DNA from 4 places in the Klebsiella sp. B345 genome. Region 1 is predicted to be linked to each of the others. Evidence: predicted binding sites of a transcription regulator. Region 1 holds the regulator's gene; each other region holds the start of a gene.
What was found. Region 1 encodes CRP, which controls carbon source genes, mostly activating them, when cyclic AMP is high. Its sites were predicted from a motif close to ATGTGANNNNNNTCACAT; they were not measured.
Positions count from the first base shown of each region.

Region 2: a site for CRP is predicted at 3,533-3,550, ahead of msrB (peptide-methionine (R)-S-oxide reductase MsrB). Genes of this name have one in related genera too.
Region 3: a site for CRP is predicted at 3,430-3,447, ahead of udp (uridine phosphorylase). Genes of this name have one in related genera too.
Region 4: a site for CRP is predicted at 1,835-1,852, ahead of ACMYSO_RS15580 (YjcB family protein). Genes of this name have one in related genera too.

Region 1 covers NZ_CP180443.1:2,507,052-2,512,305, reverse strand. Annotated here, with positions in the region: gene argD (bifunctional acetylornithine/succinyldiaminopimelate transaminase) at 1-134, shown strand, start outside; gene ACMYSO_RS11925 (YccS/YhfK family putative transporter) at 124-2,202, opposite strand; gene crp (cAMP-activated global transcriptional regulator CRP) at 2,255-2,887, opposite strand; gene ACMYSO_RS11915 (OsmC family protein) at 3,193-3,597, shown strand; gene ACMYSO_RS11910 (phosphoribulokinase) at 3,666-4,535, opposite strand; gene ACMYSO_RS11905 (YheU family protein) at 4,572-4,790, opposite strand; gene ACMYSO_RS11900 (hydrolase) at 4,787-5,254, opposite strand, start outside.
Region 2 covers NZ_CP180443.1:5,233,349-5,238,602, reverse strand. Annotated here, with positions in the region: gene sppA (signal peptide peptidase SppA) at 1-740, shown strand, start outside; gene ansA (asparaginase) at 916-1,932, shown strand; gene pncA (bifunctional nicotinamidase/pyrazinamidase) at 1,942-2,583, shown strand; gene ACMYSO_RS24625 (YeaC family protein) at 2,680-2,958, opposite strand; gene msrB (peptide-methionine (R)-S-oxide reductase MsrB) at 3,003-3,416, opposite strand; gene gapA (glyceraldehyde-3-phosphate dehydrogenase) at 3,756-4,751, shown strand; gene ACMYSO_RS24610 (D-hexose-6-phosphate mutarotase) at 4,883-5,254, shown strand, end outside.
Region 3 covers NZ_CP180443.1:3,175,141-3,180,394, forward strand. Annotated here, with positions in the region: gene ACMYSO_RS14935 (DUF202 domain-containing protein) at 1-257, shown strand, start outside; gene ACMYSO_RS14940 (anaerobic sulfatase maturase) at 277-1,569, shown strand; gene ACMYSO_RS14945 (transporter substrate-binding domain-containing protein) at 1,672-2,361, shown strand; gene ACMYSO_RS14950 (dienelactone hydrolase family protein) at 2,366-3,178, opposite strand; gene udp (uridine phosphorylase) at 3,571-4,332, shown strand; gene rmuC (DNA recombination protein RmuC) at 4,472-5,254, shown strand, end outside.
Region 4 covers NZ_CP180443.1:3,316,399-3,321,652, reverse strand. Annotated here, with positions in the region: gene ACMYSO_RS15585 (EAL domain-containing protein) at 1-1,489, opposite strand, end outside; gene ACMYSO_RS15580 (YjcB family protein) at 1,977-2,258, shown strand; gene ACMYSO_RS15575 (fimbria/pilus periplasmic chaperone) at 2,294-2,992, opposite strand; gene ecpD (fimbrial adhesin EcpD) at 2,961-4,604, opposite strand; gene ACMYSO_RS15565 (CS1-pili formation C-terminal domain-containing protein) at 4,594-5,254, opposite strand, start outside.

The DNA.
Region 1 (5,254 bases):
ATGCGGGCGTCATGGTGCTCAACGCCGGGCCGGACGTCATGCGCTTTGTGCCGTCGTTGGTGATCGATGAGCAGGATATTGCTGAAGGGATGGCGCGCTTTGCCCAGGCGGTACAGAAGGTGCTTAGCGCTTAGTCGCGCTTAGCCAGATGCCATGATGAGGACGCTGACGCCATGCCACCGACGAGATGGTGTGCATGGTGTTCAGATGGTCTAGGATCCGCTGCAGGTGCTGTTCCATGGTGCTTAGCGGGCCGCGGCTCACTTCAACGTCCTGAGACTCCATAATATTCACGTCGTCAGCGCTGCCAGGACCGTCGGTGTCCAGCCGCTGCTGACAGCGCTGAAGCGCAATCTCACAGGACTCCAGATAGCGCCGGGCCAGCTCCGGCGTCAGCATGTTGTGCTCGCGGGCGAGGGTGGTCATCGCGTTGATATGCTCAACAATAAACTGGCTGTGGGTGACCCACAGCTTCATATCTTCCAGATAATGTGAGTTAAACCCAGGCTCCTGCATAGCCTGGTTCAACGAGTTAAACAGCGAGTTATGTGCTTGATTGACGCGCATGCGGCGATAGGCCAGCGCCGGTGCCTGGTGGTCGTCGCTGAGGATCAGCCGGATGGCCTCCTGATCGGCTTCCAGCGCGTCATGGGCGTTTTTACGTAGCAGTCCGCTCTGCCACTGTGGCCACAGCCAGACCATCCCGCCAAAGGCGATCAGGCAGCCGATAAGCGTATCGATAAGCCTGGCGACAATGTACTGTTCGCCGTTAAGTGTCAGAAGTTGCAGGGTATAGACCGCCGTCACGGTAAAGCCGACCATCGCCCAGCCGTAATGCTTACGAATAATCAGGTAGCTCAGCAGCGTAATGATCAGCAACGCGGTAAGCGTATACCCCTCTGGAACGTGAAAGTGCAGCGTCAGTCCGGCAATGGCGAGGCCTGCGAGGGTGCCGGCCGCCCGATGGACGATGCGCACTCGTGTCGCGCCGTAGCCGTTTTGGGTGACGAAAAGCACCGTCATTAAGATCCAGTAAGGCTTGGGAAGATGCAGGGCGCTGCCCATCAGGCTGGCGGCGGTGAGCATCACGCAGATACGCGCGGCATTGCGCAGCGCCGGCGATTTCCATGAGAGATAGTGCTTCAGCGCAGGTAGCAGCGGCAGGCGGCGTTCTTTATCTGCCATCAGGTTGCGGGCATACAGCGGGCGCTGGGTACGCAGCACCCGGGCGATGCGGCTAAAGTGCCAGGCACAGAATTGCCCGACGGGATTGTCGGGGTGCTGCCAGGCAATTTTCTCCAGCGCGCCAATCTGCTTATCCATATGAAAGCGTTGCGGATAGCGGTGGTACAGAATGTCGTCGGCCAGCACCCGTAGACGGGCGGCAACGGTTTGTGCGTTCCAGCGGATCACCGCCTCCGCGTGGCTCCGCTCCACCAGTTTCTGAACTTCCTCAGGCTGATGCAGGCTGACGGAGATATGTTCCTGTAGATCCAGCGCCACCTGAAACGCCCGCAGCAGACGCTTGTGATCGTTACGCTGGTTCGCCGCCAGCATATGCATCTGCTGGTAGCACTGGGTGATCAGATCCACCACCTTTTGCTGGCGTGTGAGCAGCGGCGGGAGCGAGGTCGCCGGGTCAATATGCTGAGTCAGTAGGCTGTATTTCGCTTCGCAGTAGTTAGCCAGCTCCCGGTAGAGCAGGCTCAAGGATTCACGCAGCGGTTGTTCGCGCCATAGCCAGAACCAGAACCAGTTAAACAGTCCGTACCACAAGGTGCCGAGTGCGTAGATCAACAGCGGCTCCCAGATGGGCATGTTCCCGGCAAGGCTCAGGGTAAAGATGGCTGCAATCAGTGAGGCCGGGAGAAGTCTGGCATGGAGCGAGCTAATCTCTGCCGTCACGCCAAGCAGCAGCGCCAGGCCGCTAAGAATTAAGGGCAGCGGGATTTCCTGTTGCAGCAGCAGCTGAACCACCAGGCTACAGCCGGCAAACAGTGAACCGCCCACGATCAGGCGTTTAAAAAAGCGTTTGTGCGGGGTGTCCAGACCGGCGACGTTACAGCAGGCAGGTACTAAGGAAAACAGCAGACCCTGTTGCAGGTGACCGAGGAGAAGACCGACCGCGACAGGCAAACACAACACCAGCGTTTGCCGCAGTGCATAGTTGACTTCTGGATGGTAAATCAGCCTGCGCCACATCAGGAGGAGACAAAAACGGCGTATTGCGGGGGCAACACGCCGTTTTAACGACTTAACGGGTACCGTAAACGACGATAGTTTTACCGTGTGCGGAGATCAGATTCTGATCTTCCAGCATCTTCAGAATACGGCCGACGGTTTCGCGAGAACAACCGACGATCTGACCAATTTCCTGGCGGGTAATTTTAATTTGCATACCATCAGGGTGGGTCATGGCGTCCGGCTGTTTAGCCAGATTCAGCAGCGTCTGAGCGATACGACCGGTGACGTCGAGGAAGGCAAGGTTACCCACTTTTTCAGAGGTGACCTGCAGACGACGAGCCATCTGCGACGACAAGCGCATCAGAATATCCGGGTTAACCTGGATCAGCTGACGGAATTTTTTGTAAGAGATTTCGGCCACTTCACATGCGGTTTTTGCACGTACCCAGGCGCTACGCTCCTGGCCTTCTTCAAACAAGCCTAATTCACCGATGAAATCGCCCTGGTTGAGGTAAGAGAGGATCATCTCTTTACCTTCTTCATCCTTGATGAGCACAGCCACAGAGCCTTTGACGATGTAGTACAACGTTTCTGCTTTTTCACCCTGGTGGATCAGCGTGCTTTTCGATGGGTACTTATGAATATGGCAATGAGACAAGAACCATTCGAGGGTAGGGTCTGTTTGCGGTTTGCCAAGCACCATGCGCGGTTATCCTCTGTTATAAGCTATCTCCGGGTGCCGACACTACACGGCATCCGGGCATGCAATCGTATTGTTTCCCTATGCCTGGGAAATGGCTGGTGATTTTTCTTCAGCCTGTAATGTGAACTCCTCTGCATACATGCAATACATCAATGTAATACTGTAGCATCCCGACTGTTTTAGCATAGCTTTTGCCGCATGTCTCCTGGTGTCTCGCTTCAGCATGATGTAGGTCGCCTTCCGTTGCGAGAATTGTTATGTGCGCGTAATCTGTCAGGAAAATTGCAACCTCGGAGTTAAATTTTATGCAAGCTCGTGTGAAATGGGTTGAAGGGTTAACCTTCATCGGAGAGTCCGCATCAGGTCACCAGATTCTGATGGACGGCAACTCCGGAGATAAAGCGCCAAGCCCGATGGAAATGGTGTTGATGGCGGCGGGCGGATGCAGCGCAATTGATGTTGTGTCTATTTTGCAGAAAGGGCGTCACGACGTGACCAACTGTGAGGTGAAGCTGACCTCTGAACGCCGGGAAGAGGCGCCGCGCCTGTTTACCAATATCAACATGCATTTCATTGTGACCGGCAAAGAGCTGAAGGATGCGGCGGTATCGCGTGCGGTGGATCTGTCGGCAGAGAAATATTGCTCGGTGGCGCTGATGCTGCAAAAAGCAGTGAACATCACCCACACCTATGAAGTCATTGAAGGCTAACTGACGGCAGGATAGTGCCAGGTAGCAGAGAACAACCCCGGTCGTAATGCGTCCGGGGTTTTTTATGGCTAGTCGATCTTTCTGCCTTCCATCAGGCGCTCTACCAGCGGCGTCATGATCAACTCCATCGCCAGGCCCATTTTGCCCCCCGGAACCACCAGCGTATTGATATGCGAGATAAACGACCCCTGCAGCATCGCGAGCAGCCACGGGAAATCGATATCCTGCAGATTACGGAAGTGGATCACCACAAAGCTCTCATCCAGTGAGGGGATGCCTTTAGCCGCAAACGGGTTCGAGGTATCGACGGTGGGGACCCGCTGGAAGTTGATATGGGTACGGGAAAACTGTGGGGTGATGAAATTGATGTAGTCCTCCATCGAACGCACGACGGAGTCCATCACCGCTTCACGGGAATGGCCGCGTTCGCTGGTATCCCGGATAAGCTTCTGGATCCATTCCAGATTGACAATCGGCACCACCCCGACCAGCAAATCGACATTCTGTGCGACGTTGTACTGCGGGGTGACCACGCCGCCGTGCAGCCCTTCATAAAACAGGACGTCGGTGGGTTCCGGGAGCGGTTGCCACGGCGTAAAGGTACCCGGAACCTGATTCCACGGGACCGCTTCGTCATAGGTATGCAGGTATTTTCGCGACTGACCGCTGCCGTTGCGCCCGTATTCAATGAAGGTATTTTCGAGCAGTCCGAAGTCGTTGGCTTCCGGACCGAAGTAGCTGATGTGCTTCCCCTGATCGCGCGCTTTACGGATCGCCATGTCCATTTCCGGGCGGGTGTAGCGATGGAAGCTGTCGCCTTCGACTTCCGCAGAACGCAGATTCAGCTGGGCGAAAATTTTTCGAAAGGCGAGGCTGGTGGTCGTGGTTCCCGCGCCGCTGGAGCCCGTGACGGCAATCACCGGATGTTTGGCAGACATAACAACTCCCAGATTAAACGATGGTGTGGTGCCGCCTTAGCCGTGGAACTGCTTGCGGGGCATAATGTTGACCGTTTCGTGTAGTTCAGACCACACCAGCACGGCTTCTCCGCTTTTTAACTGTTGTTTGACGTCGGCGACTTTATCCACCAGCGAGCGTTCATGTTCACCATAATCGGTGCCTTCGCGCAATACAAAACTTTCGATTAGGTTATCCAGCGTTTCGGGATCCAGATCGTGCCAGGGAATAATCATATTTGTGCTCCCAACCAACGGGTTAACCAGTCCGGAATGCGTCGTTCGAGCCACATTTCCGGCTTACGCAACGTGCCGCCAACGAACCCGACGTGCCCACCTTGTTCGGTCAGCTGATATTCCACATTTGCCGGCAGCTGTTCTTGCGGTGGGATAGAGTGGTGATCCATGAAAGGATCGTCCTTTGCGTGAATGATCAGCGTCGGCGTGGTGATATCACTTAATCGTGGCATCGCGCTGCACTGGCGATAGTAGTCCAGCGCATCGGCGAAACCGTGGATTTTCGCGGTGATCATATCGTCAAACTCGCGGATGCGGCGCATTCCTTTGAGCTGGCGTAAATCGACCGGCAGTGAACCCGGGTAGGCCTTCAGCTTACGGGCCGCATTGGCCTTTAGCAGGTTAAGCAGATAGCGCTGATAGACCCGGGAAAAGCCTTTATCCATATGATAGCTGCAGGCTTC
Region 2 (5,254 bases), 2.6 Mb from region 1:
ACAGTCCTGGCGGTAGCGTCAGCGCATCCGAAGTCATTCGTGAAGAGCTGGCGGCGGCGAAAGCAGCCGGTAAACCGGTAGTGGTTTCCATGGGTGGCATGGCTGCATCAGGTGGTTACTGGATCTCCACGCCGGCTAACTACATCGTGGCGAACCCGAGCACCCTCACCGGCTCCATCGGTATTTTCGGCGTGATTAACACCGTTGAAAATACGCTGGACTCGATTGGCGTGCATACCGATGGCGTGGCGACCTCTGCACTGGCGGATGTGTCCACCACCAAATCTCTGCCGCCTGAAGTACAGCAGTTGATGCAGCTGAGCATCGAGAACGGTTACAAGCGCTTTATCACGCTGGTGGCTAACTCACGTAACAGTACGCCGGAGAAAATCGATCAGATTGCTCAGGGCCACGTCTGGACCGGTGAAGATGCGAAGGCCAACGGGCTGGTCGATAGCCTTGGCGACTTTGACGATGCGGTGGCAAAAGCCGCTGAACTGGCGAAGCTGAAGCAGTGGCATATCGATTACTACCAGGAAGACCCGACCTTCTTCTCAATGGTGGTTGATAGCCTGACCGGTTCAGTGCGTGCTTCACTGCCGGCCGCGATACAGGCCTGGCTGCCGGCGCCAGTCGCCGCCGCGGCCAATGTGGTCAAAGCGGAGAGCGATAAGCTTGCCGCGTTCAACGATCCACAAAACCGTTACGCCTTCTGCCTGACCTGCGCCAACATTCGTTAATCCCTTCCCGGCAGATACGCCCCGCAGACGTTGTTGTTGATGTCAGCGGGGCGAACCCGCTCCAGCAATCTTAGTCTGAACTCCCCCCGACCAACGCAGCTGTGACCTTAAGTATGTGTAATTTTCGGTACGTCACTTTATACTGCGCCTGTCTACGTACAACCTAAGCGATGATATGCAAAAGAAATCGATTTACGTTGCCTACACCGGTGGGACCATCGGTATGCAGCGCTCTGAACACGGTTATATCCCCGTTTCCGGCCACCTGCAGCGCCAGCTTGCGCTGATGCCTGAGTTCCACCGTCCGGAGATGCCGGATTTTACTATTCATGAATATGAGCCGCTGATGGACTCTTCCGATATGACACCGGAAGACTGGCAGCATATTGCTGACGATATTCGCGCCCATTATGACGAGTACGATGGCTTCGTGATTCTGCACGGCACCGATACCATGGCGTTTACCGCCTCGGCGCTGTCGTTCATGCTGGAGCATCTGGGGAAACCGGTTATTGTGACAGGGTCACAAATCCCCCTGGCCGAGCTGCGTTCCGACGGACAAATCAACCTGTTGAATGCCCTCTACGTTGCCGCCAATTACCCCATCAATGAAGTATCGCTGTTTTTCAACAACCGACTGTATCGCGGCAACCGCACCACCAAAGCCCATGCCGACGGTTTCAATGCTTTCGCCTCCCCGAACCTGGCCCCGCTGCTGGAAGCCGGGATCCACATTCGACGCCTCGGGACGCCGCCTGCGCCACAGGGCCAGGGGGAGCTGATTGTCCACCCGATCACCCCGCAGCCCATCGGCGTGGTGACCATCTACCCGGGTATTTCTGCCGATGTGGTGCGTAACTTCCTGCGCCAGCCGGTTAAAGCGCTGATCCTGCGCTCTTACGGCGTCGGTAATGCCCCGCAAAACGGCGAGTTTATCCAGGTGCTCGCGGAAGCCAGTCAACGCGGGATCGTGGTGATCAACCTGACCCAATGCATGTCGGGTAAAGTCAATATGGGCGGCTATGCCACCGGTAACGCCCTCGCCCAGGCCGGTGTCATCAGCGGCTTTGATATGACCGTTGAGGCGACGCTGACTAAGCTACACTACCTGCTGAGCCAGAATCTGAGTGTCGAGGCCATCCGCCAGTTAATGCAGGAAAATCTGCGCGGCGAGTTGACCCCTGACGAGTAAGGAGAACCGATGACCCATCGCGCACTTTTGTTGGTTGATTTACAGAATGATTTTTGCGCCGGCGGCGCGTTGGCCGTGCCGGAGGGTGACAGCACTATTGATGTCGCCAACCGACTGATCGACGCGTGCCTGGCCCGGGGTGAACCGGTCGTCGCCAGCCAGGACTGGCATCCGGCGAATCATGGTAGCTTCGCCAGCCAACATCAGGTCGAACCCTACTCGCAGGGCCAGCTTGATGGCCTGGCGCAGACGTTCTGGCCAGATCACTGCGTGCAGAACAGCGAAGGTGCAGCGCTGCATCCGCTGCTTCAGCAGCAGGCTATCAACGAGGTGTTCCATAAAGGTGAAAACCCGGCGATCGACAGCTATAGCGCCTTTTTTGATAACGGACATCGCCACAAAACCCGGCTCGATGCGTGGCTGCGGGAACGCGACATCAGCGAACTCATCGTCCTTGGTCTGGCGACCGATTACTGCGTCAAATTTACCGTGCTGGACGCCCTGGCGCTTGGCTATACGGTGAACGTGATCGCTGACGGCTGCCGCGGGGTCAACCTCGAGCCGCAGGACAGCGCCCACGCCTTTATGGACATGGCCGCCGCTGGCGCCACGTTGTATACCGCCGACGACTGGCTGGAAACGCAGCCTTAATCCTGCCGTGAAGTGTGCTCATCAGCTCATCCCCCGGTCACGCCTTGCTTGACGGGGGATGAACTGGTGCCAACCGTCGCCGGGTCGTCCGGTCGGTTACTGCAGTTTAAACGTGGAGATCGGCTTGGGTGCAATGCCGAAATCTTCTTTCAGCTGCTGCTTGCTCTTCATCACCATCTGACCGTTGGTATCGATGGTCATATGCTGAGCGTCGCTGTTATGCCGCGCCTGATAGAGCATCACCAGCTGCAGGCTGTTCTCTTTCTGTGCCTCGGTTAACGCCACGCCATCCGGCCATTTTCCCAGCTCCACCGCGGTCACCAGACGTTGGTAAACTTCGGGGGTCATGCTGTCTATCATTTGTTCGATTTCCATGGTCCGCTCGACTCCACGTTGGAATAATTTGCTGAATCGTTTCTCTAACCTTTAATTTGCTCGCCGTTATCGTCGTCGTTGAAGCTTAATGACGCCGAATTTACGCAAAAACGCTCGCCGGTAGGTTGCGGGCCGTCGGGGAATACATGCCCCAGGTGGGCATCACAATTTCCACAGCGAATTTCGGTGCGCTGCATGCCGTGCGAGTAGTCGTTCAGATAACGAATTGCCTCGTCGCTGACCGGCTCGTAGAAGCTCGGCCAGCCGCAACCTGAGTCATACTTCGAATCCGAGCGAAACAGCGCCGCATCGCATACCAGGCAGTGGTAGATGCCGTCGCGCTTGTTGTGGAGCAGTCGTCCGGTGAACGGCGGCTCAGTACCGTGATTCTGCGTCACGTAAAACTGCATCTCACTCAAGTTTTTTTTGAGTTCGTCTGAGGAGGGTTTATTCGCCATGTGCATGCATCTCACTGTGAAAGGACAACGTTATCGGGCGATTCTAACAAAACATTAACAATGAAGCGTGGACTTTTGTTCTAAACTTATTCGATGCCAAAAGGCAGCCCAGATAATTGTGATTTACATCACATTTTTATCTTTCCCGACCTTTAAAATTCCGCGCGCAGCCCCAATATGGAATTGGGCTCAAAGGGAGAGTGAGGCAGATCAATGGTGCGAAGGTATGCTCAGTATTGATTTGTCGCAATGATTGACACGATTCCGCTTGACGCTGCGTAAGGTTTTTGTAATTTTACAGGCAACCTTTTATTCACTAACAAATAGCTGGTGGAATATATGACTATCAAAGTAGGTATCAACGGTTTTGGCCGTATCGGTCGCATTGTTTTCCGTGCTGCTCAGGAACGTTCTGACATCGAGATCGTTGCAATCAACGACCTGTTAGACGCTGACTACATGGCATACATGCTGAAGTATGACTCCACTCACGGCCGTTTCAACGGTACCGTTGAAGTGAAAGACGGTCATCTGATCGTTAACGGTAAAAAAATCCGTGTTACCGCTGAACGTGATCCGGCTAACCTGAAGTGGAACGAAGCAGGTGTTGACGTTGTTGCAGAAGCAACTGGTCTGTTCCTGACTGACGAAACCGCTCGTAAACACATCACTGCTGGCGCGAAAAAAGTCGTTCTGACTGGCCCGTCCAAAGACAACACTCCGATGTTTGTTAAAGGCGCTAACTTTGACAAATACGAAGGCCAGGACATCGTTTCTAACGCATCCTGCACCACCAACTGCCTGGCTCCGCTGGCTAAAGTTATCAACGACAACTTCGGTATCATCGAAGGTCTGATGACAACTGTTCACGCGACCACCGCAACTCAGAAAACCGTTGATGGCCCGTCTCACAAAGACTGGCGCGGCGGCCGCGGCGCAGCTCAGAACATCATCCCGTCCTCTACCGGTGCTGCTAAAGCAGTAGGTAAAGTACTGCCTGAACTGAATGGCAAACTGACTGGTATGGCGTTCCGCGTTCCTACTCCGAACGTATCCGTTGTTGACCTGACCGTTCGTCTGGAAAAAGCTGCTTCTTATGAAGAAATTAAGAAAGCAATCAAAGCTGCTTCCGAAGGCGCAATGAAAGGCGTTCTGGGCTACACCGAAGACGACGTTGTATCTACCGATTTCAACGGTGAAGTTTGCACTTCCGTGTTCGATGCTAAAGCTGGTATCGCACTGAACGACAACTTCGTGAAACTGGTTTCCTGGTACGACAACGAAACTGGTTACTCCAACAAAGTTCTGGACCTGATCGCTCACATCTCCAAATAAGTTGAGATGAGAATCTGATCCAAAAAGGCGACTTCGGTCGCCTTTTTTTATGTACACGCCACCCCGCATGCAGCCTGTGCACTGGCTGTCTTCTGGGGGATGGAGGTGTCACGCTAACGAAGGATTGCACCATGATTAATAAAATTTTTGCTCTCCCGGTTATTGAAGAAATCTCGCCTGTTCTGTCCCGCCGTCAGCTCGATGAGCTGGAACTGATCGTTGTTGACCATCCGCAGGTTAAAGCCTCCGTCGCCTTCCAGGGCGCTCATCTGCTGTCGTGGAAACCTGCCGGAGAAGAAGAAGTCCTGTGGCTGAGCGGGAACACGCCGTTCAAAACCGGCGTCGCGCTGCGCGGCGGCGTACCGGTGTGCTGGCCGTGGTTCGGCCCGTCGGCACAGCAAGGTCTGCCTTCCCACGGCTTCGCCCGTAACCTGGCGTGGACGCTGAAAGGCCATGATGAAGATGACAGTGGCGTGATGCTGACCTTCGAACTGCAAAGCAGC
Region 3 (5,254 bases), 670 kb from region 1:
CTTTTTGCGTGTTGCTCCTCGCGCTGGCCGCGGCGCGCGGCGGGTTTTCCCGTGGCGAGATGGCGGTGGTTGCCCTTGGCGGCGTCGCCGCTGCCCTGGCAGTGGTGCTGATGGTGGTCTCTTATTGCCGACAAAAACAGGCGCTCATGGAGCGCGAGCTGACCACCCATTCTTCGCTGTTGATTAAGCGACTGCTGAGCATCATCCTGAGCCTGGTCGCTCTGTCACTGGTGCTTCCGGCTTTGCTCAGGCTGTAATAATAAGGATAGATTTGCGATGACAATCACCGGATGCCACGTGATGGCGAAGCCCACGGGATCGGTCTGTAATATCGATTGTACTTACTGCTTCTATCTGGAGAAAGAGGCGCTGTATCCCGAGCGTAATACACGCTGGCAGATGTCTGACGAGACCCTGGAACGCTATATTTGTCAGCATATTGACGCCCAGTCGGGAGATAACGTGACCTTTGCCTGGCAGGGCGGTGAGCCGACCATGATGGGGTTGGCATTTTTCCGCCGCGTCATCGCGTTGTGCGACAAATATGCCAACGGGAAAAAGATAACGCACGCGCTGCAGACCAACGGGATCCTGTTGGATGATGCATGGGCACGTTTTTTTGCCGAACATCGTTTTTTGATTGGCCTGTCGATAGATGGCCCCGCGCCGCTGCATAACCAGTATCGTGTGAACCGGGCCGGAAAGGGAACCCACGATCGTGTCATGGCGGCGATGTCGCTGCTCAAAGCTCATCACGTTGAATTTAATACCTTAACCGTCGTCGGCAAACACAACGTTGAGCATGCCCTGGAGGTGTATGAATTCCTGGTCGCGGCAGGCTCGCGCTATATTCAGTTTATTCCTCTGGTTGAGCGTCTGAGCAATGATGCTTCGTCGGCGCTGCAACTGGTGCTGCCCGGCGAAAGCGCGGCAAGGCTTGCCCCGTGGACCGTATCGTCGTGGCAGTTTGGCGACTTCCTCTGCCAGATTTTCGATCTGTGGGTCCGGCGTGATGTTGAACGTGTCTCTGTGCAGATGTTCGATGTGGCTATGGCGGCCTGGACCGGACAACCGCCAGTGCTTTGTGTCCATTCGGCAACCTGCGGCCACGCTTTCGCCCTCGAATCAAATGGCGATCTCTATAACTGCGACCATTTTGTCTACCCGGAACATAAGCTGGGCAATATTCATCAGCAGACCATCCATGAGCTTAACCATAGCGAACAGGCAATTGCCTTCGGGCAGGCTAAAGAAGCGCGCTTAACTGCAGACTGCCGCCGTTGCGAATTTCGTCCGGTGTGCCACGGCGGCTGCCCGAAACATCGGTTCGCGGTCTCGCCGGGTGGCCATCCGGGTCACAACTACCTGTGTGCGGGCTATAAGCACTTTTTCAAACATATCACTCCGTATATGAACGTCTGGCAGCAGCTGCAGGAAAATGGTTACCCGCCATCAGCGATCGCGCAGTGGCTGGCACGCGAGGCGCAGCAGGCGCCGACGGCGGCGAAGCGCAACGACCCTTGCCCGTGCGGGAGCGGTCGAAAGTACAAAAAATGTTGCGGGTCGTAGCCCCAGCGCGACGGAAAAAGTCCGGCATCGAGCCTGCGAAATCTTCCCGGCTGGGCTACGCTTAGCGGCACCACAGAAGCCAATCATTTCCGGGAGCGAACGATGACCGGGCACGACGACTCAACGGGCACTTTACGTTTTGCTATTAATCTCGGGAACCCGGTTCTCGCCACCGTATTGCCAGATAACACTCCGGGTGGGATCTCCGTCGCCCTCGCCAAAAAGCTGGCCGCTGAATGCGGCCGCGAGGCGCGGTTTATCACCTGGCCCACGGCCGGGAAAGTGGTGGAAGCCGCCCTGCAGGACCAGTGGGATATTGCCTTCCTGGCGATAGACCCCGCCCGGGAAAACGTGCTGTGCTTCACCCAGCCCTATATCACCATTGAAAGCACCCTGATGGTCCGAGATGACAATGAGATTCGCTCTGTGCAAGAAATGGACAAGTCTGGGGTGACGATTAATGTCGGCAAAGGGGCTGCCTATGAGCTGTATCTGATTCGAACCTTAAAACAGGCGACGATGCGGCAGTACGCCACGTCCCAGGAGGCGATCCGCGCGTTTATCGACGGTGAGGGGGATATGGTCGCCGGCATTCGTCAGCCGCTCTGCAGCGTGGCGCAGCAATACCCGCAGCTTCGCGTACTGCCCGATAGCTTCAGTCAGATACAGCAGGCGATTTGCGTACCGCGCACCCGGCTCCAGCACTACGCTTTTATCCGTGATTGCCTGGTAAGGTGGCTCGATGATGGGACGATTGCCGATATGATTCACCACCATATCGGCAACCGGTAGCGGCTTAAGCGCGTTTGCCACCGTACTGGGCAAACCATGCCAGCATGCGCTGCCAGCCGTCTTTGGCTGACTCTTCATGGTAGCTGGCACGATAATCGGCGTTAAAGGCGTGATCGGCTTCCGGGTAGACGATGATCTCCGCTTTGGCGTTGGCGGCACGTAGCGCCTGACGCATGGTTTCCACCGTATCCTGCGGAATGCTGGCATCTTTAGCGCCGTACAGGCCCAGAACCGGCGCGTTGAGATCGACCGCGATATCCACCGGATAATTTGGCGTGTTCAGGGTTTTCTGGCCCACCAGTTTCCCGTACCAGGCCACCGCCGCTTTCAGCTGCGGATTGTGTGCAGCATACAACCAGGTGATACGACCACCCCAGCAGAAACCGGTAATCAACAGCCGATGGGCATCGCCCTCGTGACGCGCGGCCCAGCTGGCAACATGGTCGAGATCTGCCAGTACCTGAGCATCTGGCACTTTGCTGACCAGTTCCTGGAACAGCGTGGGGATATCGGTGTAATCATTGGGATCGCCCTGGCGGAAGTAGAGTTCTGGTGCGATCGCCAGATATCCTTCCTGTGCCAGGCGGCGGCAAATGTCGCGGATATGTTCATGAACGCCGAAAATTTCCTGCACAACGATAACGACCGGTAGTAGGCCATCAACGTTTTTCGGACGAGCGTGGTACGCCGGCATATTCTCTCCCTGAGTCGGGATCGATGTTTCGCCGGTGATAATGCTCTCCTCTGAGGTATGAACAGCGGTAGAAGCGTGCGGCGTGGCTGCAGGCGCAAAGCCAGGTTGCTTGGTTGTGGTCATGGTATTCTCCGTACCCTTTAATTATTAGCGCACCGATAACTATAGACCCTAAATACGGCAAGTTGCATAAAGGCGGCAAGGCCGTAAATCCCCAGGAGCTTACACAGGTAAGTGACTGGGGTGCGCGGGGGCAGCCAACACCTTTGCAGCTTGAAGCATGACGGGTATAGACGTTATCGACCAGACGTTAACCAATCACACTGCCTTAAACAGGCTATCTTTTGTTCAGGCACGGTGAATATAACTTGTTAATGTGATGTTTATCACTTTTTAATGGAAAATCATTGCAATGATTTTCATCTGTAGTGATTGGCATCACAAAACTATGCAGATAGCTTCTGTAAAGTACCGTTTTGCTTCTGCTGATAATTCGACCCACAGAGGAGTTTTTTATGTCTAAGTCTGATGTTTTTCATCTCGGCCTCACCAAAAACGATTTACAAGGGGCTACGCTGGCTATCGTCCCTGGCGATCCGGAGCGTGTGGAAAAGATCGCCGCGCTGATGGATAAGCCGGTCAAGCTGGCATCTCATCGCGAATTTACCTCCTGGCGTGCCGAGCTCGATGGCAAGCCGGTCATCGTATGCTCCACCGGTATCGGTGGCCCGTCCACCTCCATCGCCGTTGAAGAACTGGCTCAGCTGGGGGTTCGTACTTTCCTGCGTATTGGCACCACCGGTGCAATCCAGCCGCACATCAATGTTGGCGACGTGCTGGTGACTACGGCATCCGTGCGCCTTGACGGCGCGAGCCTGCACTTTGCACCAATGGAATACCCGGCGGTGGCTGACTTTGCGTGCACCACCGCGCTGGTTGACGCGGCGAAATCAATCGGCGCGACCACGCATATTGGCGTGACGGCATCATCTGACACCTTCTACCCGGGCCAGGAGCGTTACGACACTTTCTCTGGTCGCGTCGTCAACCGCTTCAAAGGCTCGATGGAAGAGTGGCAGTCAATGGGCGTGATGAACTACGAAATGGAATCGGCGACGCTGCTGACCATGTGCGCCAGCCAGGGGCTGCGTGCCGGGATGGTGGCTGGGGTTATCGTGAACCGTACCCAGCAGGAAATTCCGAATGCCGAAACCATGAAGAAAACCGAAAGCCACGCGGTAAAAATCGTGGTGGAAGCGGCTCGCCGCCTGCTGTAGTTTCCCCTCTCTTAATATCAGGCCGGATCTTCCGGCCTTTCTTTTTTGCGCAGCGCCTCGCAGGAAATTTCTTTTAAACTGGACGTTTGTACAGCACAATTCTATTTTTGTGCCGTAAGTCGTTGCCGCAGGGGGCGTTGTGGATATCTCGATTATGATAAGTGCCATCGTGGCGCTGGCCGTCGGGCTGGTTGCTGGATGGCTGGCGACCAAAGCCAGAGCCGACCAAATCCGTGCCGATCTGATCGAAGAGCGTCGTGAGCTGGATATCGAACTCAGTGCTGCACGCCAGCAACTGGTGCAGGAGGCCCACTGGCGCGATGAGTGCGAACTGCTGAACAACGAGCTGCGCAGCCTGCGTGAAATCAACACCTCGCTAGAGGCCGACCTCCGTGAAGTTACCACTCGCCTTGAATCCACCCGCATGCACGCGGAAGATAAAATCCGCCAGATGGTCAACAGCGAGCAGCGCCTGAGCGAGCAGTTTGAAAACCTGGCAAACCGTATTTTTGAGCACAGCAACCGCCGCGTGGATGAACAGAACCGCCAGAGCCTGCACGGCCTGCTGACACCGTTGCGTGAACAGCTGGACGGTTTCCGCCGCCAGGTGCAGGACAGTTTTGGTCAGGAGGCGCGTGAGCGGCATACCCTGGCACATGAAATTCGCAACCTGCAGCAGCTGAATGCCCAGATGGCTCAGGAAGCGCTGAACCTGACCCGGGCGCTCAAAGGGGATAACAAAACCCAGGGTAACTGGGGGGAAGTGGTGTTAACCCGCGTACTGGAGGCTTCCGGGTTGCGCGAAGGCTACGAGTATCAGACCCAGGTGAGCATCGAAACGGAAGGCCGTGCGCGCATGCAGCCTGATGTGATCGTCCGTCTGCCGCAGGGGAAAGATGTGGTCATTGACGCCAAAATGACC
Region 4 (5,254 bases), 810 kb from region 1:
ACTGCACGCCACGCTGTCGTAGCCAGTTCACCTGCTCTATCGTTTCCACCCCTTCGGCAACGGTTTTTAAATGCAGGCTGCGCGCCATTTCAATAATATGCTCGACGATCATGTAGCTGGTGCTGTTGGTCGTCAGCGTATCGATAAACGACTTATCGATCTTGAGGATATCCACGTTCAGCAGGTGGAGATTGTGCAGGTTTGAATAACCGGTGCCAAAATCATCAATGGCAATTTCATACCCGGCGTCACGGAAGGCCTGGATCACCGGCATGGATTTGTGCACGTCGATAAACCCGCGCTCGGTCACTTCAATTTTAATCTGGTCGATACTCACCGCGTAGCTGCTGGCCTTTTCACTGATTCTGGCAATGAGCCTTGATGAGTAAAAATCCGTGGCCGACAGGTTAATGGCGATATACAAATGGGGATGCCGGGAGAGAAACTCGCCCAGCTCGGCAAACAGTTCATCCACCACATAGTCGGTAATCTGGGCGATCATCCCTTCGCTTTCCGCCAGTGGAATAAACTCCGCCGGACTCATTACCGGCCCCTCACATCCCGGCCAGCGCAGCAGCGCTTCGGCCCCCACGCAGCGGTTATGTTGAATATCGATGATTGGCTGATAGTGCAGGCGCAACTGCCGGTGATTTAGCGCCCGCTGCAGCATATTGCGCGGTGAATCGTATTGCTTACGGGTTCGTGACCAGACCAGTAAAATCAGGACGCTGCAAATGAAGCCCAGCGGTAGCGTGACGGTAAGCTGATCAAAAAAGACCTGGTAATAGCTGGCGTACGAGGTGGACATGATCACCGCGATGGGGCGAATGGTGGAGCGCGCCACGGTATAAACCCGGTTATCCTGGCGGAATAAGGTCCCGTCGTGTCCCACCAGGCTGTGCAACAACTCGGCATCAGCATTTTTGCTGGTAGAAAAAAAGAGGTTGGTTTTGGTATCGAACAAGCCATAGGCTAAATCTTTATCGCTGGATATTAGGGAGCTGTAGGACAGGGGATTAATAACCGCGACGTAGTGCCCTTTTTGCATATAGGTCATGGCAAAACCAGGGTAGAAAGGCGTATCCCGATAATAGTAAATGGCGACATCGGGCGCTTTTGTATAATTTGCCGCCGGTGTTCGCCACGGTTTTTTCGGATGAACCGAGGTTGAACAATCAAACTGCGTCCCGTCAGCGTAAATTAAATCATCGACATAAAGCAGACTGCGCACAATGCCCAGCATATATTGCTGATGCTCGGGAGAACACAGTGTCCCCGTATACTGCAAGGCTTTTTTACGTGCCAGCTCCACTTCATCAACGACCAGCTCCGTTTTTTGCAGCGCCAGCTGTGAGAACGAACGAAGTCGATCGCCGGTTTCCGCTTTCGCTCTCAGTTGAGCAAACCACAGCGCCAGAACGATGGGCAGTAAGACCACCAGGGCGAGACCCAATATTCGCAAAGGCTTGCGCAGCGTGCGACGATTCATTTCCGTTGTGTATCCATGCGATATGCCTTAATCACGGTAAAAGATCACACCCATTGTTTACAGCAGTGACTATTTTTAGCAATCAGCCAGTTGGGGTAAAAACCCCATCGTCAATAATGATGAATAATACTAAGTTCACGGGCAATCGAGAAACTTTCTCGGCATTATGCGAGCACGACCACTCAGTAATTCGGTTTATTCGTATTATTGGCGAGAATAAATCATAAAAACCGCAGATAACGTTTATCAATAAGCAGCCAGAGACCCCACTAATAACCACATCAATAATACGGCTTAAAAACAGATAAAAAAACGCGCATTTTGGACTGGTGAATAAAACAGCAAATGTGATATAGTTCACACAACTTAATGAAACAAGAACACCGTTTCATTACTCCCCTGATTGCCTAAAGATAGCCAGAGCGCCACGTCATCGTCAGTCTCGCCAGGTTGTCAAAGGCACCCGATTTTTTTGAGGATGAGGTTGATGGCTTCCATTACTACCAGTGTCATACTGTTGCGCTGGCCGCTAGTGAGCGCGGTTTTGATGTTTTTGGCCAGCTCGATGAACATTCAGCTACGTAAAAGTGACTATGCCGGTTTAGCGGTCATTTGCAGCTGTCTTGGCCTGGCTGCGGCCTGCTGGTTCGCCACCGGCCTGCTGGGTATCACACTGCTGGATGTCGCTAAAATCTGGGGCAATATCAAAGACGTGATGATTGACGTCATGAGCCAAACGCCGCCGCAATGGCCGATGGTCATGACTTGATTTTCAGGCCATCTTACGGCAAGCGCTGACGCTGCTTACTCGCAATCCTTTGATATCTTAATAAATTTATCGTTGTAGATAATATATTTATTGCCAGGCTGGCGCAGTGCCGCCTGGCGAAGCACATCTCCAGGCCGCAAATACCAGGCCTCTCCCTCTTCTTCCGTTGAGTCGCAACCGGGTTTAATCAACAGCTTAAACCAGGTATTGCCGCTGTTGCTGAGACTCCCTGCCTTGCGATCGAAGGCCCAGCGAAACTGCACCTGCCGTGGACGCACCACCAGGATAGTCTCCATCACCACCACCGGATCGATACCGACCATTCCTCCCGCCGCATTGCGCGCGACGCGATTACGCGTTGGGATTTCACGAAATGAAACCCGGTAGTAACGTTCGCGGTTATCCTGCGGGCCATGATAATAAAATTTAAAATACTCACCCTGCCCGGCCTGTAACGTCAGCTGGCGCGGAGCAAACAGCAGCTCGCCATCTGCGGGGCGGGAACGCACTTCATTGCCGCCAGGACGGTCGATGCCAACCACCGAAACCTGATACAGCCGCGCGCTCTTATTGTTATTCAGGACCCGTTTAGCAACAAATTGCTCCTCAGCCCCCAGCGAAAAGGTCAGATTGCCGACGGAAATCGCCTGGCTCGCCATCGGCAGCCCCAGCAGCAGTAACCACCCGACGACCCTGAGCCGCTTAATTAATATTGCGCCACGTCGCCTGAACATGAATTTCTCCTGAAGCACTGACTTCACCAAACCAGCCCTCGTCATTAATGGTTCTTAATGAGATAGCATCGTTCATCGGGATGGAAAACTTAACCGTCGTCTTGTTCATCACGCCGACATCGCCGGACGCATCCGTCCACGGCGTCGTGAGCCATAGCGCATCCGTCATATCGTTCCAGCGACTATCGCAGCCTGCATCGTACGTTTTGACCGCGCCGCTCTGGGTGGTCAGCGAGAGCTGCGCCGGGAAAGGCACCTTTGCCGTGCCATCTGCCGAACTAAAAAGGCAGTACGAACGACCGGCAATGGACTGCGCCGGGCCATCCACTTTAATCAGGACTTCATCGGCGGCGGTTTTGCCGCTGGTGGTCACGATATAGCCAAAATCAAGCGCCGGTTCCCCTGCCCCGACATTGCCTTCTCGCGTTGGCGAGCTGGTGTACTCATCCGAAATAATGCTGATGCTGAAATCACGCGGCTTGATAATCAGCGAATTGGAGGTGGAAAACTCATACCAGCCAGACTCCGGTGAAGTGGTGTTCTGGAAGCGAAAGTTAAACAGGTCCTGAGTGTTGATATCGCTGATCCCCTGCGCCACCATCTGCTTAAAGAAGTTGCTGGAAAAGAAGATGTAGACCGAATCCGAGGCCTTCATCTCATTAAAGGTGTAGTAGTAGGCGGTACCGCTGACCGGCTTCCAGCTGTTGCCGTTGAGGCTGAACTGCATATCGTAACTCCCCACCGCCGAGGCCAGCGAGGAGTTGCTAATCGCCGGGAAGATATGGATCGAGGTATTGCTCAGCCCGTTATGCTGCAACGTGTAATTGACCATCTTGCAGCTCAGGCCGCTGCGGGTACCGATGGTCTGCTCCTGACAATTGCTGTTCCCCTCACCCAGCGTCGGGATCCCATCGCTGTTAATAAACACTTCAGTCAAGGAATGTGTATTGATGAGTTTTAAGCTCGCCGCTTTGGTATGGGTGACTTTACGCACATACCAGGCACCGGATGCCTGGTCCTTACAGCGGGCACCGCTGCTGGCATCGTAGGCGACAGAGGTCTGACAGGCATTAATGGTCATCGACATGCTGCCGCCCACCGGCATCTGCTGGAGATACTGATAGAACGAGTCCGACATCATGCCATGCATCCATTTTTGCCCGCCAGAGGTGACTTTCGCGCCATAAAAACCATTGGCGTCGGTGACCTGCGGCAAAATCAGGCTGGTTCCCATATCGCAACCGGCATACCAGTTAATGCAGCGCAGCCCGCTCAGGGGATACGATACTGGCGCGTTTTCCAGCCACATATCGAACTGCCAGTTGGCGTTAAGGCCGGTGTTATAGCCATTGTCGATATAGCCCAGACTTTGCTGATAGATGGTGCCGCTACCGGTATATTTCAGCCCGGTCCAGCGGCTGGCACCGGTCATACGCGGATCCAGCACGCCGCCCGGCGTAACGAAAAAGTTATCATCCGAGTTATTTTCCACGAACACATACTGCACTGCCGCCGCATCCGCCCAGGTGGTTTTCGATACTGCTGCCCCGGCTCGCGAAGCATATAGCGCCACCAGCCCCAGGGCTAGCAACGCGAATCCTTTAACTTTCATGTCCTTCTCCTGCCTGCGACACGCTGGCGTAAGTTTTCAGGCCAGCGCACACCACATCGCCCACCCAAACCGCACCGCGCGCCTGACTGATGTTCAGCCCGACTTCACAGCTCTGGTTGTTACCGTAGGTGAAATCTATCGTCGGATATTTTTTATCCACATCCATCACGAATCCGCCGCTGCTATCGGTGCGCGTACGGCCAATGTGGTTATTGATATGCGCATTCGCCAGCAGGGTGCCGTCTTCAGCGCGAATACGTCCAGAAACGGTCACCATCTGTTTCACTTCCGGCTCGATCACCGCCACGTTCCCCGGATAGAGCGTCAGACGGCTCTTGCGGTTGCTGACGATGTCGTAGCTGTCGAGTGAGTTCTTGCTGTTCTGCAGCTCAACGTCGTAGCGGCTGTAAGGAGAAAGCGGCAGATAGTTGCGCTTACCGCTCAGCTGATACACCCGCCCGTTAACCTTCGCGCTCAGCTTGCCGTCGTCATCGAGGCCGGTGTTGAAAATCACACCCGCGTTGCCGTCGGTACGCCCGCTGGCAGCAATATTGCGCCCCTGCCAGCCGACGCTACCGTTGGCGGTGAGGTTGGTGTTTACATAGCCGTCGGCCCCGCTGTTAATATTCAGCGTGCCGTTGGCATAGCGT